Regions from separate parts of the Streptomyces sp. Pv4-95 genome, predicted to be linked through region 2. Evidence: riboswitches for the same ligand, from Rfam matches in the RefSeq annotation. Region 2 holds a riboswitch; the other holds the start of a gene.
The links. A riboswitch is a leader RNA that binds a small molecule or an ion and turns the genes downstream of it on or off. The one in region 2 is predicted to bind cobalamin.
Positions count from the first base shown of each region.

Region 1: linked by a shared signal. The riboswitch ahead of thiI (tRNA uracil 4-sulfurtransferase ThiI) and the one ahead of QOM21_RS28020 (cobalamin biosynthesis protein) in region 2 are both predicted to bind cobalamin.

Region 1 is NZ_CP127172.1:8,194,731-8,202,587, reverse strand. It holds gene QOM21_RS36080 (cobalamin-binding protein) at 1-229, shown strand, start outside; gene QOM21_RS36075 ((2Fe-2S)-binding protein) at 438-1,160, shown strand; cobalamin riboswitch at 1,535-1,750, shown strand; gene thiI (tRNA uracil 4-sulfurtransferase ThiI) at 1,922-3,229, shown strand; gene cobF (precorrin-6A synthase (deacetylating)) at 3,226-4,077, shown strand; gene QOM21_RS36060 (short-chain fatty acyl-CoA regulator family protein) at 4,198-4,491, shown strand; gene QOM21_RS36055 (hypothetical protein) at 4,814-6,019, shown strand; gene QOM21_RS36050 (lamin tail domain-containing protein) at 6,112-6,606, opposite strand; gene QOM21_RS36045 (TerC family protein) at 7,160-7,857, shown strand, end outside.
Region 2 is NZ_CP127172.1:6,406,014-6,413,870, forward strand. It holds gene QOM21_RS28010 (putative cobaltochelatase) at 1-1,041, opposite strand, end outside; gene QOM21_RS28015 (cobyric acid synthase) at 1,163-2,764, opposite strand; gene QOM21_RS28020 (cobalamin biosynthesis protein) at 2,775-3,818, opposite strand; cobalamin riboswitch at 3,948-4,103, opposite strand; gene QOM21_RS28025 (hypothetical protein) at 4,308-4,760, shown strand; gene QOM21_RS28030 (caspase family protein) at 4,766-7,414, shown strand; gene QOM21_RS28035 (extracellular solute-binding protein) at 7,411-7,857, shown strand, end outside.

The DNA.
Region 1 (7,857 bases), 1.8 Mb from region 2:
CCGCACGCTGCGGGAACGCCGTTTGCTCACCGAACTGCCGGGCTGGGACGAACTGCCCGCCGTGCGCAACGAGGCCGTCTGGGTCCTGGACGGGCCCGCCTACTTCAACCGGCCGGGCCCGAGGGTGGTCCGGGGTGCGGAGGTCCTGGCCCACGTCCTGCACTCCGTCGATGCGGGCGACCCCGTGGTGCCGGGCGAGGCGACCCGCCTGTCCGCAGTGGAGGAGTGACCATAGGGCTGGACAATGGCACCACGGCTTGCGAGGCAACAGCCTCCCAATGCGGCCATAGCGCGCCTCACCGGGCCGCTCCCTCACGGAGCACCGAGCCGGGCGCCTGCCGGCTCCACCCGACCCGGCACCGAACCCACCCAGGCCGCTACGATCCGGCCCGGGCAACCCAGCCCGAACCGAGGAGGGCCCGGTGCCGCAGGAGCCGATGACCGCAACGCTCGGCCGCAGCGAGTTGGTAGGGCCGTTCTTCTCCGTACGGACCGATGCCGGAACACCGCGCGACCAGGGCTTTGTCCCCCTGGCCGAGCTGTACCAAGAGAATGCCTCACCGGCACTGAGCCACCGCCTGGAGACGGTCGCCACCCGGCTCCGCACAGCGGAACGGCGGGTCGCCGCATCCCTCGTTTACCAGGGCCTGGCCGGGCGGCTGTGGTCCATCGCCCTTGCACCCGCGGTACTGACCGGACGGCTACCCGATCTCGACAGCGACGCCTTGTGGTGGCATCCGGACCGGAGCACCCCTGACGAACTCTGGCTGCCCGCCCCGTGCCCCCTGCCCTCGACCTCCGAGAAGGATCTGTCGGGCCAACTACTGGCAGCGGTCCTGCACGGTCACCTGGTGCCGCTGCTCCAGGCCGTCAGCACTGTGGCCACGATCTCCCCCCGGGTGCTGTGGGGCAACGCCGCTTCGGCACTGGTCGGCACCCTCCGTGTCCTGCACGACTGGTGCCACAGAACAGGCCGCCCGGAAGCGGCGGAACGAGCGGTGGCGCTGACCACGACCCTGCTCGACGCCCCGCCTCTGCGCGACACCGGAACCCTGGATCCCGCCGTCCCTGAATTCTCACGACGCAGTTGCTGCCTGTACTACCGCGTTCCAGGCGGAGGGCTCTGCGGAGACTGCGTGCTGAGGCGAACCGGGCGATAGGGCGTCAGCCCCTTCGGGCCGGGCCCATTCGCGATCCGGCCGAGATCGCGGCGTCATACGACGAGTACGGAGGTGATGCCGGGAAGCGCGTACCGGTGAGGTGCTGGCGGCCCGGTGTCGTCGCGCGATGTGTCCTCCTCGCGCAAGGAGGGCCGGTGTCGGGCACGGCGGTCGTTCCGCTCGCTGTGGAACTCTCGGACTCCTTGAGTGGTCTACCGGCCTTGCTGTGGTCAGACCTCCGGATCGGTGCGGCAGGGGACCACGATCAGGCAACCACTGTCTACGGTCGAGTCCGACGCCTTGCCAGGCCGCTGAGGCCCGCGGCGCGCGGTGGCCCCCCCCCCGCTGGTGCGTGGGCCGTGTGCCGCCTTGTCTACCCTGGACCAGCAGCTGGTTCGCCCCGTCCGCCAGACGGGGTGTCGTAAGAGGGAACCCGGTGGGAGTCCGGGACTGCCTCGCAGCGGTGAGTGGGAACGACCGCCGTCATCCAGCACTGGGTCGTGTGACCTGGGAAGCGACGGTCAGTAGGTGCCCCGTCCTTCGGGATGTGCCCACGAGTCCGAAGACCTGCCACTGCTCGTGCGGGGTGTGATCACCGCGCACGCATCCACGGCGACCCGGTACCGGGACCGATGACCGAGTGGCGCGTTCCACCTCTCCCTGCGCATGACGGGGACGGGCCGGCCCGCATCCCGTTCGCGGCCCTGATCCGGTCCTCACGACGACTCGCGAAGGAGAGTTTCGTGCCCGACGAACCGAGCATGCCCACCGTCCCCTCCCCTCGAACGCCTCGCCCCAGCGGCCCCTGTGTCCTGCTCAAGCATGGTGAGATCTTCCTCAAGGGCCGCAACCGGCACCTGTTCACCGAGCGGTTGCACGACAACCTCCGCCACGCTCTGCGGGGCATAGGCGGCTCCACGTGGATCAAGTCCGGCCAGAACGTGACCGTGCTCGGCGGCGAGGTTTCGCAGGATGTCCTGGTGGAGCGCGCCCGCCGGGTGATCGGGTTCAACTCGGTGGAGCCCGCCCTGCGGGTCCCCGGCACCGTTGCGGACATCACGCAGGTGGCTGTGGACGCGCTCGCCGACGCCCGTGCCGAGCAGCCCGGGATCAGTTTCGCCGTGCGGGTCAAGCGTCGGTACAAGGGCTTCGAGATGACCTCGTCGCAGTTCGAGCGCTTTCTCGGCGCACGCGTCCAGGAAGCTCTGGGACCGGTGCCGGTGAACCTCTCCAACCCGGATGTACGACTCTCGGTCGAGATCGACCACAAGGAGAGCTATGTCTCATGGAACCGCTACCAGGGGGCGGGCGGGCTCCCCGTCGGCTCCGGCGGGCGTGCCCTGGTGCTGCTCTCCGGCGGCTACGACTCGCCGGTGGCGGCCCATCGGGCGATGCGTCGCGGGCTGCGCTGCGACTTCGTCCACTTCACCGGCGCCCCGTACACGAACGCCGCTTCCGTCTACAAGGCTTACGCCCTCGCGCGTGAACTCAACCGCTACCAGCCCGGCGGACGGCTGCATGTCATCGCGCTCGGCAACGCCCAGAAGCAACTGGCCATCGCGGGGGCCGGCAAGCTTCAGGTCGTCGCACAGCGACGGCTGATGGTCCGCGCGGCTTCCGCGCTGGCGAGCCGGACCCGAGCGGAAGCCCTGGTGACGGGTGACAGCCTGGGGCAGGTGGCCAGCCAGACCCTCGCGAACATGGCCGCCGTGGACGAGGCCGCCACCCTGCCGGTGCTTCGCCCGCTGGTCGGCTGGGAGAAGCAGGAGATCATCGACGAAGCCCGGGCCATCGGCACGGCGGAGATCTCCGTACTGCCTGACGAGGACTGCTGCAAACTCCTCGCACCACCCCGAGTCTCCCTCCGGGCCGGATTGACCGACCTGCGCTCGGTGGAGAAGCGCCTCGATCTTGACGACGTGGTGGACGGCCTGCTGCGCGACGTCCAGGTCATGTATCCGGGTGAGATCGAAGGGGAAGACCGGGCGGACGCGGACAGCGAGTTCGCGCATGGCGGTACGGGCACGGCCGTGTGCGCGACGGCACCGTCCGCGGCGGTGTCCTCATGACCGGCGAGGACCTGCGGCGGATCCTGGTGATCGGGATCGGCGCGGGAGATCCGGAGCATGTGACGCTGGCCGCCGTGCGGGCCATGCGGGACTGCGAGGTGTTCCTCCTCCTGGACAAGGGCACGCGGACGTCCGAACTGACACGACTACGCCGCAACCTGGTGGCCGAGCACGCCGGCCCCGGCCACCGGGTGGTCGAAGCCGAGGACCCGCGGCGTGACCGCTCCCCCGCGGACACCGCGGGCTACCGGTCCCAGGTCGTCGACTGGCGCCACCACCGGGCCGCCCTGTACGAGCGGCTCATCCAGGACGAACTGGCGCCGAGCCGGACCGGCGCCTTCCTCGTGTGGGGCGACCCCGCGCTCTACGACAGCACGATCGACGCGCTGGATGAGGTGGCTGCCCGCGGCCAGGTGTCGTTCACATACAACGTGATTCCCGGGGTGAGCAGCATCTCGGTGCTGGCCGCCCGCCACCGTACGACGCTGACCCGACTCGGCAGGCCGCTCCGAATCGCCCCCGGCCGACACGTCGCCGGGTCAGGACTCGTCGCGGGCGAGGACGTCGCCGTCATGCTCGACGTCGGTGCGGCGCTCACCGCGCACCGGGCGGAGGGCTGGTGGATGTACTGGGGCGCCTACGTCGGCACACCCGAAGAGCTGCTCGTCTCCGGCCCACTGAACGAAGTCGCCGACCAGGTAGTGGAGTTGCGTGCCGCAGCACGCAAGCGTCATGGCTGGATCATGGATGCCTGCCTGCTGCGCACCGACGGTCCCGATCAGCAGGCAGAGGCCACGCCTCCATCGGGTTCCGGCCAGAACTCCGCCGGGCTTCTCCCGCCGCTGTAGCACCCCGGTGGCCGAAGCGCGCTGCCGCATGAGCGCGTTGTGGTCAAGCTGCTCCCACGTTTCACACCGGGCGAGGCTGCGGTCATACAACGACGCCAGCGGGGTCGAGCGGACCCCACGATGGGGAGCGTCGCAGTCGGGACACGGGCCGCCCAGGCGCCTGGGCGGCCCGTGTCCCGGAGGTACCGGCCACTGCCGATGCCCTGCGCCACGCCCATCGCCTCGTCTACGCGGAAGGCATCGCCCCTGGAAGACCCCCGGGCGGCTACTCCGATCGGCCTGGGCTGCCGCATCTGCGAGCGCCGCGACTGCGCCCAGCAGGCCCGTCCCACCGGCCGGTGGCCGACTCGCCTTCGACCCGTTCGGCGCACTCACGTCCCCTATCCGGTGGAGCCGTCGGGCAGCGACAGGTGAGCGGCGCCTTGAGCCTCTCCGCAGTGTTCGCAGTGCGCGGCGGGCTTCGAGGGCCCCCGCACCCGCGAGGGCATCAGCGTCGAGATGGGGCGATGTTGCCGTGCTCATCAGGTCTCATGGGCCTACAGCCCATTGTGTTGCGCGCCCCCAAAGGCCAACTCCCAATCCCGTTGGGACTGCAAGGCAGGCTCGGCCCCCGCAGCAGCACGCGATATCGGTCGGCGGCCGGGTACGCTGCCCGCTCGCCGAGAACCGCTCCGAAGGGGAGCGACGAGGGGGAGCGATCATGCGCAGAGCTGCGGGAATCAGGCGTAGGGGCATAGTGACCGCTGCCGTGCTGGCCACTGTGCTCACGGCTGCGGGATGCGGCGCGGACTCCAAGCCGACCGACTCCCGGGCCACAGGCTCCACCGACGCGGCAGACAACGGCGGCAAGGATGCCCCGCCGAAGACCAGCTCCCTCACTTGGAAGTTCGAGCACATCGCGGACTTCAGCGGAGAACTCACGGATGTCGCCGTCCTGGCCAAGGACGACATCTGGGCGGTCGGGACCGAGAACAACGGCAAGTCCAACGCCCACTTGCTGCACTATGACGGTTCGCGGTGGAAGCGTGAGCCTCTCCCCGATCCTCTCGCCGCCACCGACTACCCGCCGAAACTGGAAGAAGTCGGAGAGAAAGCCCTGTGGGTGCGGCCGCAGACCCACCAAGACGGCGACGGCGTGAACCCCTGGGCGATGTGGGACGGCACTCGCTGGTCCGCGGTGCCGAACCCTCCGCCGGGCAACGTCGGCGACCTCGATGCCGCGAGCCCGGACGACATCTGGGCCCTCGGCGGCGAGCAGACCGCCGTGCACTGGGACGGCACCCGCTGGACCACGACGCGTCTGCCGTACGGCGCCTCCGACCTGGCCGTGGTGGGGCCGGACGATGTCTGGGCGGTCGGCAGCCGCTCGACCGGTCCGGGCACCGAACTGGGCTACGGCGAGCGGTACAACCAGCCGGCCTCGATGCACTGGGACGGCACGTCATGGAAGTCCGTGGCGACTCCACAGGCCCGCTTCGAGAAGCCGATCCCGCCGGAGCCCAGCGCCGGTCTCAGCCAGGTCTTCGCTCTCGAAAGCGGTGAGGTGCGCGCATACGGCGGCAACACCTTCAACCATGGCGAGGTCGAGAACGAACCGGCGGACGAGTACATCCGGCTGCGCTGGGACGGCTCGAAGTGGGTCGATCAGGAAGAAGCGACCGGCGGCTGCGCCGGTCGGACCCCGGTGGGTCAGGACGACAAGGGCCTGTTCCTCGACGGCAACTGGTTCCTGACCGACGGCGGCCGGTGCGTGAAGATCAAGCGCCACCGCCTGCCCCTGTCGACCGGCGCCCGCAAGGGGTCGAATCAATCGCTGTGGCTCAAGGAGATTCACCGGGTCCCCGGCACCGACGAGTGGCTGGGCGCCGGACAAGTGCAGGTCAACCAGTCCGGCGATCCCTTCGGCGCCCCCGTCGTCGTACGCCTGCAGCGCGGCGGCTGACCTCTGGCTGCCTCCAATGAAGCGTCGAGCAGAGCCCCGGGGCGGAACAGGAGCCGGCCCCGTCGCTCCGGGCGAGGGGGCCGGCTCGTAGCTCAGTGGAAGGTGACGTAGCCGTTGCCGTCGCGGTCGTTCCCGCTCTTGGAGTACGAGTGGACGTCGGCGCGGCTGCCGCCGGGCTTGTAGAGGTAGATGGTGTCGCGGTCGTTGTTCCAGAGGAAGTTGCAGTTGTCGCGGTAGACGACGTTGCCGCCGTCGGAGTCGGTGCCGTTGCCGCCCCGGAGCCTGATGTAGTCGCCGGGCTGCAAGTAGTGGTTCGCGGTGAACGTGAACCGGTTGCCCGTGGCGTCCTTGACGACGTAACCGCGGAGGTTGACGGTCGCCGTACGCGAGTAGTTCTTGATGGTCAGGTACTCGTCCCGGGTGTTGCCGGAGCTGCAGCTGTTGGAGTCGCGGCCAGGCGCGTCGTACTGGGCTCCGCGGACTTTCAGGGCAGAGGAGTACTCGGCGGCCTGGGCAGGGCTGGCTATCAGTGCGGCCAGTGTTCCGGCCGCGAGAAATGTGGCACCGAAGGCGATACGGGTACGCATGGTGAGGTCCCCCCTCAAGAGTGCTGATGAGAGACAGGACCCTACAGACAACACGAGTCGCTTGTTACGGTTTCAAGTTTTCTGATCCCGGACATCACGGGCAGCGGATCCGCTGCACGAACCCCGACACCACCACCCGCCACAACGACCGACTGACCCACCATCAACGCACTGTGCGCGAAGCTCGGCACCCTCAGAGGTTGGAGGCAGAGGCGAGACTGTGCACCCCACCCATGGAGATGGTCGGCGACTTGGCCAGGGCATCGCCGTGGTCGAACAGCGGCGCGAGAAGGCAGTGCGAGCGGAGCCGTAAGACCTTCAGCGGATGAGCTTGGCGCGACTCCGTCGTGTCCATCCGGCACCACGTGTGAGCACCGGACGCGGAGAGAGTCCCGTGCCGCTGATGCGCCCCGTATGCCGGCCGGGCTGCCAGGACGGGGCGGCTTCGTCCGCCGCACGGACAATTGCGGGCGACAACCCCGACCGGGTGGGTCAGACTTTCCGCAAAGGGGTCTACCCGTTCTGCCGCCTTTACTCGCGTGAGGGGGTCCTGGTGCTCGATGTTCCGTTCTGGCTGTGGGCGGTATTCGCCGTCACGGTTCTCCTGTCGCTGGCCGTTGACCTGCTCTCGCACCGGGAGGCGCATGTCATCAGGTTCAAGGAGGCAGCCGCCTGGAGCGGAGTATGGATCGGCCTCGCCCTGGCCTTCGGCGCGCTCGTATTCGTCGTCCTGGGGTCGACGGCCGGGGTTGAATACACCACCGCATGGCTGCTGGAGAAGAGCCTGTCGGTGGACAACCTGTTCGTGTTCGCTCTGATCTTCGCCTACTTCAAAGTCCCACGCGCCTACCAGCACCGCGTGCTGTTCTACGGGGTCTTCGGTGCCCTGGTATTCCGCGGTGTCTTCCTCGCTCTCGGCGTTGCCGTGGTCAACCGCTTCACGGCCGTTCTTTTCGCGTTCGCCGCGGTTCTCTTCTACAGCACGTACAAAATCCTCAAAGGCGAGGACGAGAGCTTCGACCCCGGCAAGAGCTTCGCCGTACGACTGCTGCGCAAGGTGGTCCCGGTCCGAGACGAATACGTCGGGATGAAGTTCTTCGTCAAGGAGGCCGGCAAGCGGGTCGCCACACCGCTGCTTGCCGTCGTCGCCGCCATCGAGGCGGCCGACCTGGTCTTCGCCGTGGACAGCGTGCCGGCCGTCCTCGCGGTCAGCGACGACTCCTTCATCGTCTACACAAGCAACGCCTTCGC
Region 2 (7,857 bases):
CGGGTCGTCGTCGCCGTCGTCCGACCCGCCGAACTCCTCCAGCGTCTCGTCCAGTTTGTCCTCGTCCAGGCCCGGCGCGTCGAAGGGATTGCGGCGCCGCCGGTGCGGCAGCGCGAGGAGCGCGGCCTGCCGGACGTCCTCGGCCAGTACGTCGGTCCGCCCGGCCCAGGCCGCGAGCGCGGTCGCGGTGCGCGCCATCACGATGTCCGCGCGCATCCCGTCCACCTCGAACGCCGCGCAGGTCGCGGCGATCTGCCGGAGGGCGGCGTCCCCGAGCGTCACGGCGGGCAGCCGCTCCCGCGCCGCCGTGATGCGCAGGCGCAGCTCGTCCTCCTCGGCGGCCCAGCGCGCCGCGAAGCCCGCCGGGTCGGCGTCGTAGGCCAGCCGGCGGCGGACGACCTCGACGCGCCGGTCCGGCTCGCGGGAGGCCGCGACCTCGACCGTCAGCCCGAAGCGGTCCAGCAACTGCGGCCGCAGCTCGCCCTCTTCGGGGTTCATGGTGCCGACGAGCAGGAAGCGCGCCGCGTGCCGTACCGAGACGCCCTCGCGCTCGACGTAGGAGGCGCCCATCGCCGCCGCGTCCAGCAGCAGGTCCACGAGGTGGTCGTGGAGCAGGTTGACCTCGTCGACGTAGAGCACCCCGCGGTGCGCGTCGGCCAGCAGGCCGGGCTCGAAGGCCTTGACGCCCTCCGACAGCGCCCGTTCGATGTCCAGCGCGCCCACCAGCCGGTCCTCCGAGGCGCCGACGGGCAGTTCGACCATCCGCGTCGGGCGGTCCTCGCCCGCACCCGCCTCGTGCGGGCCGTCCGGGCAGGCCGGGTCGGGCGCGACCGGAGCGCAGGAGAAGCGGCAGCCGGTGATCACGTCCACGGGCGGCATCAGCGACGACAGGGCACGCACCGCCGTGCTCTTGGCGGTGCCCTTCTCGCCACGCACCAGCACACCGCCGACCGCGGGGCTGACCGCGTTCAGCAGCAGCGCCAGCCGGAGATCGTCCATGCCGACTACCGCGGTGAAGGGATAGTTGGGAGTCGTGGTCATGCGTTGATGCCTCCTGCGGGCGCACTACGCCCGCGCACGTGATCTGCCACCGCGGCCCCGGCCGCCGTGGCACTGTGGCCCCCGCTTCCACGGGGGTGGTACGTCCTTGTCCGCCGGCTCCTCACGGCGCGCCCGGAGGGACGAACGGCAGCCCCTGCGGCACCCCCTCCTCGATCAGCCGCAGCAGCGCGTCGGTGTCCGCGTGCTCCTCGATCAGATCGCCCAGCCGGTCCAGCTGCTCCTCGCGCAGCGTGCCGAAGCAGGTGTCGGGGGCCGGCACGAAGGCCCGGCCCGCGTCCGCCGCGACCTGCCGCAGAAAGGCCCGCCGGAACGCGTCGCTCTCCAGCGAGCCGTGCCAGTGGGTGCCCCACACCGAGCCGACCCGGCACCCGTCCAGACTCTGCCCGCGGCCGTCGGAGATGAACGTCTGCCCGCCGTTGACCTCGGCCACCCCGTGGTGGATCTCGTAGCCCTCCACGGGCTCGTCCAGCGCCTGCCCGACGGGGCGCGCCAGCGTCTTCTCCACGGCGAAGCGCACCCGGACGGGCAGCAGCCCGAGGCCGGGCACCGCGCCCGCCCGCGACTCCACCTCGTCGTCGATGTGCTCGCCGAGCATCTGGAACCCGCCGCAGATGCCCAGCACCGGACGGCCCTCGGCGGCCCGGCGCGCGATCGCGTCCGCCAGACCGCGCTCGCGCAGCCACTCCAGCGCCCGGACCGTGCCCCGGGTGCCCGGCAGCACCACCAGGTCCGCGTCGGCCAGTTCCTCGGCCCGGTCCACGAACCGCACGACCACGCCGGGTTCTGCGGCCAGCGCGTCCACGTCCGTGAAGTTGGACATCAGCGGCACCGCGGCCACCGCGACCCGCAGGACGTCCGCGCCGTGCGGCGGCGCCACCACGCTCTCGCGCACCGCGCCGCGCAGCGAGACCCGCAGGCCGTCCTCCTCGTCGATGCCGAGCCCGTGGGCGAAGGGCAGCACGCCGAGCGTCGGCCGGCCGGTGAGGCCGCGCAGCATCTCCAACCCCGGCTCCAGCAGCGTCACATCGCCGCGGAACTTGTTGACGACATAGCCCGCGATCAGCGACTGGTCCTCCTTCGACAGCAGCGCCGTGGTGCCGAAGAAGGAGGCGAACACCCCGCCCCTGTCGATGTCCCCGACCACCACGACGGGCAGCCGGCCGGCCCGCGCGATGCCCATGTTGACGATGTCGGTCCGGCGCAGATTGATCTCGGCGGGGCTGCCCGCGCCCTCGCAGATCACCGCGTCATGGGTGCGCCGAAGTTCCTGGAGGCAGTCGGTGACCGTACCCAGCAGCGCCTCGCGCCGCCCGGCGTACGGCCCCGCGCCGGGCGTCCGGCCGTCGGGGTGCCCGAAGTATCCCGTGGCGCTCAGCTCGCCCACCGGCTTGCCCAGCAGCACCACCTGGCTGCTGCGGTCGCTGCCGGGCTTGAGCAGCACCGGATTCATCAGCGCCGTCGGCTCGACCCGGGCGGCCGCCGCCTGCATCGCCTGCGCCCGTCCGATCTCCGCGCCCTCACGCGTCACGAAGGAGTTCAGCGACATGTTCTGCGCCTTGAACGGCGCGACGCGGACGCCCTGGCGAACCAGCCACCGGCAGATGCCGGCCGTGACCACGCTCTTGCCCGCGTCGGACGTCGTGCCGGCCACCAGCAGGCCACCGCCGACGGACCCGCCGGACACCTCGAACCGTCCCGTCACCGGGCCCTCCTCATCTGCCGGGGCATCGCTGTGCCGTGAGCCGTGCCGAACCCGCCCGGCCGTGCGCCCTCGCCGCCCGGACCGCGCCCACCGCGAGCCGGCCCGCGACCGTCGTCGCCAGCGCCAGCACGCTCACCCGGCGCGAGAGCCGGACCGCCCGCTCGATGTCGGGCACGCCGACCGGTCGCGCCGCGCCGTTGAGCACCGGCCGGTGCTCCACCCGCCCGCCGTACGCCAGCGTGCCGCCCAGCCGGACGCCAAGCGCCCCCGCGAACGACGCCTCCACCGGGCCCGCGTTGGGGCTGGGGTGCGCGCCGCCGTCGGCCCGCCAGGCGTTCAGCGCGCCGCGCCGGTCGGGGCCCGCGAGCACCGTGAGGGCCGCGGTCAGCCGGGCCCCGGGCCAGCCGGCCACGTCGTCGAGCCGGGCCGACGCCCAGCCGAACCGGCGGTATCGAGGCGATTTATGACCCACCATCGCGTCCAGGGTGTTCACCGCACGGAACGCCACCAGGCCGGGCACACCGCCCAGCGCACCCCATACCAGCGCGCCGACCACCGCGTCCGACGTGTTCTCCGCGACCGACTCGACCACCGCGCGCGCCATCTGCGGCTCGTCCAGTGCCTGCGGGTCGCGCCCGCACAGATGCGGCAGCCGCTCCCGCGCCAGATCCGGGTCGCCCGCCGTCAGCGCGCCGCCGATGGCCCGCGCCTCCCGGCCCAGCGAGGTGCCGCCCAGCACGGCCCAGACCGTCGCCGCGGTCAGGGCGACGCCGGCGGCGGTACGGGTGCGGGCGCCACCGCCGGGAAGCGGCGAGGTCAGGGAGCCGCGTACGGCGCGCTGCACGAGCGCGGCGCCCGCGGCCGCGCCGCCCGCGCACAGCAGGGCATGGGCCGCTCCCCGGCCGCGGTGGTCGCGCCACAGCCGGCGCTCGACGGCACCCGCGGCCCGGCCGAACGCGGCCACCGGATGGCCGCGCCGGGGGTCCGCCGCGATCAGGTCGCCGAGAAAGCCGAGGGCCGCGCCGCACGCGTACGTGGCGTGTTCGGCACGCATCGGATCAGACCGCCGTCAGTCCTCGAAGGGATGCTGCGGCGTCGCTCAACGGGCATCTCGAACTGCGGCCGGGCATGGCGGTATGTCCTCACTCAGGGTCCGCGCCCTGGCTCGACGTGACGGCGACGAGAGTCTCCTGGCTCCCGGATCGGCGCTTCCCCCGGCCTTCCAGCCCGTACGCGCGCGACCTGACGGACGACGCGTGACGGGCCGTGACCTCTCCTGGAGGAACGCTCCCCGGTGACAGTGGCGGGACCGCGCCGGATTCTCACCGGACTTCCTCATCTGTCGCCGAATGGCTCCGGCAGTCCACCACGCCCCACGAATGCCCGTCAACTCACCCTTGACCTGCGACGCAGCCCTGTGGCAGGCGCTGTGGCGCACACCACAGGGTGCTCCGGAGGTCACGGACGGTTGCCCCCGCGCCTGATCCCACGTCACTATCTGGTGGCACGGCGGGCGATGGCGCCGCCGGAAGGGGGCCGGGGGATGCCGGACAAGGCTGACCGTCACGAGATCCGTATCAGGATCACGGGCACGAACAACGCACACCAGGACATCGAGGATCTCAAGGCATGGCTGGAGCGCGAGCCGTGGCTGGCACACCAGCGCCACGACTGGGCCCTGCGGCCGCGCCCGTCCGGCGGCGACGGCGCCCCGGACGAACGCGACCTCGGCGACATGGCCATCGGCATCGACGATCTGGTCCTGGTCCTCATCGGCACGGTCGCCGCCGAGGTGACCAAGAGCCTGAGCATCGCCCTGCGGGAGTGGCTGCGGCGGCGCCGGGAGGAACGGGCGGTGGGGGAGGCGCCGGCCGTGGCCGTCGACGGCGACGGCGGGCTGGCGCCGGTCGGTGACCCGGGCCCGCGCGGCGCGGCCCCCGAACGCCCCGATCCCCGAAGCCGGTCGACCGAGGGCGGCAGCGCCGGCGAGGACTGACCCGGATGTCCCTCTACGACGCGCGGGGCAAGATCAACCGGGCGCTGCTGATCTGTGTCAGCGACTACAAGAACTTATCCGCACTCCCCGCCGTGGAGGCGAACGCCGAGGAACTCAAGCGGGTCCTGCTCGCCCCCGGCACCGACCTGTTCACCGACGAGGAAGTCGTCATCTGCCGGCCTCAGGAGCCCTGGGAGCTGGAGCAGGCCCTGGACACCGTCACCGACGAGGCACGCGGCCTGCTGCTGGTGCACTTCTCCGGCCACGGCTGGGTCGGCCGCGACGGCGGCGACCTGCAGCTCATGGTCGGCATGTCGGACACCCGCCAGCGCCACAAGGCGGTGTCCTGGCAGGACATGGTGCTGTCCTACCTCGACAGCGCACGCGCCGACCGGATCGTGATCCTGCTGGAGTGCTGCTACTCCGGCAACGCCGACGAGACCTTCCACTCCCGCCGCACACCCATGTCCCTGCTGATGGCCGCGCAGCCCAACCGCCGGATCTTCAGCGGCGACGAACCGGCCGGCGGCTCCCTCTTCACCCGCGCGGTCGTGCAGATCCTCGAACGCGGCATACCCGGCGAGCGGTTCGTCACCTTCGAGGACCTCGTCCGCACACTGCGCGAGCGGCTGGCCCACGAGCGGACGCCGATGGGCGACGTCTGGGAGCCCCGCTCGGCCAAGCAGAACACCGTCGACGACGTCATCCTCTCCTTCGCCACCCCCGAGGTCCGGCCCCCGACCCCGCTGCGCATCCGCTTGCGCCGGTGGCTGAAGCAGCGCCTCAGCCGCTGGCTGCGGGTCATCGCCGCCCTGGTGACCGTCCTCGGCCTCACCGCCGCCGGCCTCGTCGCCTTCCAGCTCCTGCGGACCGACCCGGCCTGCCCGCCCGCCCTCGAACTGCGCCTGCTCACCGCCCCCGAGTCCGAACCGGCCCTGCGCCAGGCGGCCTTCGCCTACGAGATGTCCGACAGCAACACCCGTCCGCTGCAGGGTGAGGACGACGTTCCCGACGGCTGCCGGCGCGCCCAGATCACCGTCTACTCCGCGGCCAAGGACCAGGTCGACCAGGGCTTCGCCGCCGCCGACCGCTGGCAGGGCGAGGCCCACGGCACCGGTAAGGGCCACCCGTCCACCAAGGGCATCGAGCCCCTCAACAGGCCGGGGCCGCAGCCCGATCTGTGGATCCCCGAATCCAGCGCCGACTACGCCGAGGTCCGCCGCGGCATGCCCGCCACCGGCTCCCCGGTGACCCTGCACCACACCGGCCCGGTGGCCTACACCCCGCTCGTCGTCGGCATCCCGGCGAACCGGCGCCTCGACGACGTCGAACAGGTCGGTGCCTCCTGGCAGGAGATCCTCACCGGCACCGACAGCGACCACCGCGACCTGCGACTGCTGCGCCCCAGCCCCGTCCTTTCCGGCACCGGCCTGCTGCACACCATCGGCCTGTATCTCGCCAACGACGGCTCGCGGATCGCTCCCGCGGGCGGCCCCGACCCCACCCTCGCCCGGGACGCCGAGCGCCGGCTCTCCGCCCCGGGCAGCCAGTACGCGGGCAGCACCGAGCTGCTCTGCTCGCTGCGGCCCACCGGCCAGGACGGCCGCCCCGGCACCGGCCGCGGGACGGGGGCGGCACCACTGGTCTCGGAGAAGTCCCTCGCCGACTTCAACCTCGGCCGCGCCATCGGCGGTTGTCCCGCCCTGGAGAGCCCGCTCGCCCCCGGCGACCGGTACGCCGCCTACTACCCCAAGAACGTCCCGGCGCTCGACCACCCGCTGATCCGGGTGGACTGGCAGGGCGCCACCGACGCCGCGCCGCGCCAGGACGCCGTCGGCCGGTTCGGCGACTGGCTGAGGGACCCCGAGGGCGGCCGCCGCATCCTCGGCAGGCAGGGCTACCGTGCGGTGCCCGGCAAGGACGGCAAGGCGCCGGACCCGGTGCCGGACTCGCCGCTGACCGACGACCGCGCGGACGCCGACCTCGACGCGCCGGTCACCCCGTTCACCGCGGGCGGGGACCAGGTGACACGGGTGCTGGACGGCTACGACAAGGCGCAGAAGTCCAGCCGGCTGCTGATTCTCATGGACACCTCCACCTCGATGGCCGAGGGCGGCAAACTCCCGATCGCCCTCAGCGCGGCCGGCCGCGCCCTGGAGATGGTGGGCACCCACCACACGTACGGCCTGTGGACCTTCCCCGACGGCGCGCACCCCACCGATCCCGGCGCGGTACGCCGGACCGTCCCGCTGGGCACCGCCGACCCCGCCCCGGGCAAGGCGGCCCTGGACCGCATCGCCAAGGGGGAGCTGGTCGAACACGGCGCGGCCATGCAGGAGGCACTGACCGCCGCGGTACGGGAGATGAAGAAGTCCACCGGCACCAACAACGCCATCGTGCTCGTCCTCGACCAGGACGACGGCGCCGCAGGGCGGGCGTCGGGCGTGGAGCAGACCCTCAACTCACTCCTCAAGAAGGGACCCGAGGTGCCCGTCCTCACCCTCGTCATGGGCAAGGCAGGCTGCGACTCCTTCGTCCTCCAGGGGCTGGCCGGTGCCTCCAAGGGGCAGTGCGTGCCCGGCGGTCCTGACGCCCCCGATCTGCTCGCCGGACTGGTCGCCTCCGTCGGCGCGGCCGGAAAGGACAGCCGGTGAGGGCCCGGCGGGCCGGATTGCCCGCGGCCCTGGTGTGCCTGACCCTGACGGCGGCGGCGAGCGGCTGTACGTCCGGGCCGGAGCCCACCCCGGAGAAGGGCGCGATCGTCCTCGCCACCGGCAGCGACCTCAGCAGCTCCGGTGTGCGCCAGGACCTCATCCTCGACTGGGAGCGGCGCACCGGCCGCACCGTGCGGATCGTCAAGCTGCCGGACACCGCGGACGGCCAGCGCAGCCAGCTGCTGGCCTCCGGCCAGTCCGGCAACAGCGGCTACGACGTGCTCAACCTCGACGTGGCCTGGACCGCCGAGTTCGCCGAGGCCGGCGTCATCCGGCCCTGGGGCGCGAGCCTGGACGCCGACTTCCTCGACAGCGTGGTCAAGACCGTCGAGTACGGGGGCAAGGTGTGGGGCGTGCCCTTCAACACCGATGCCGGGCTGCTC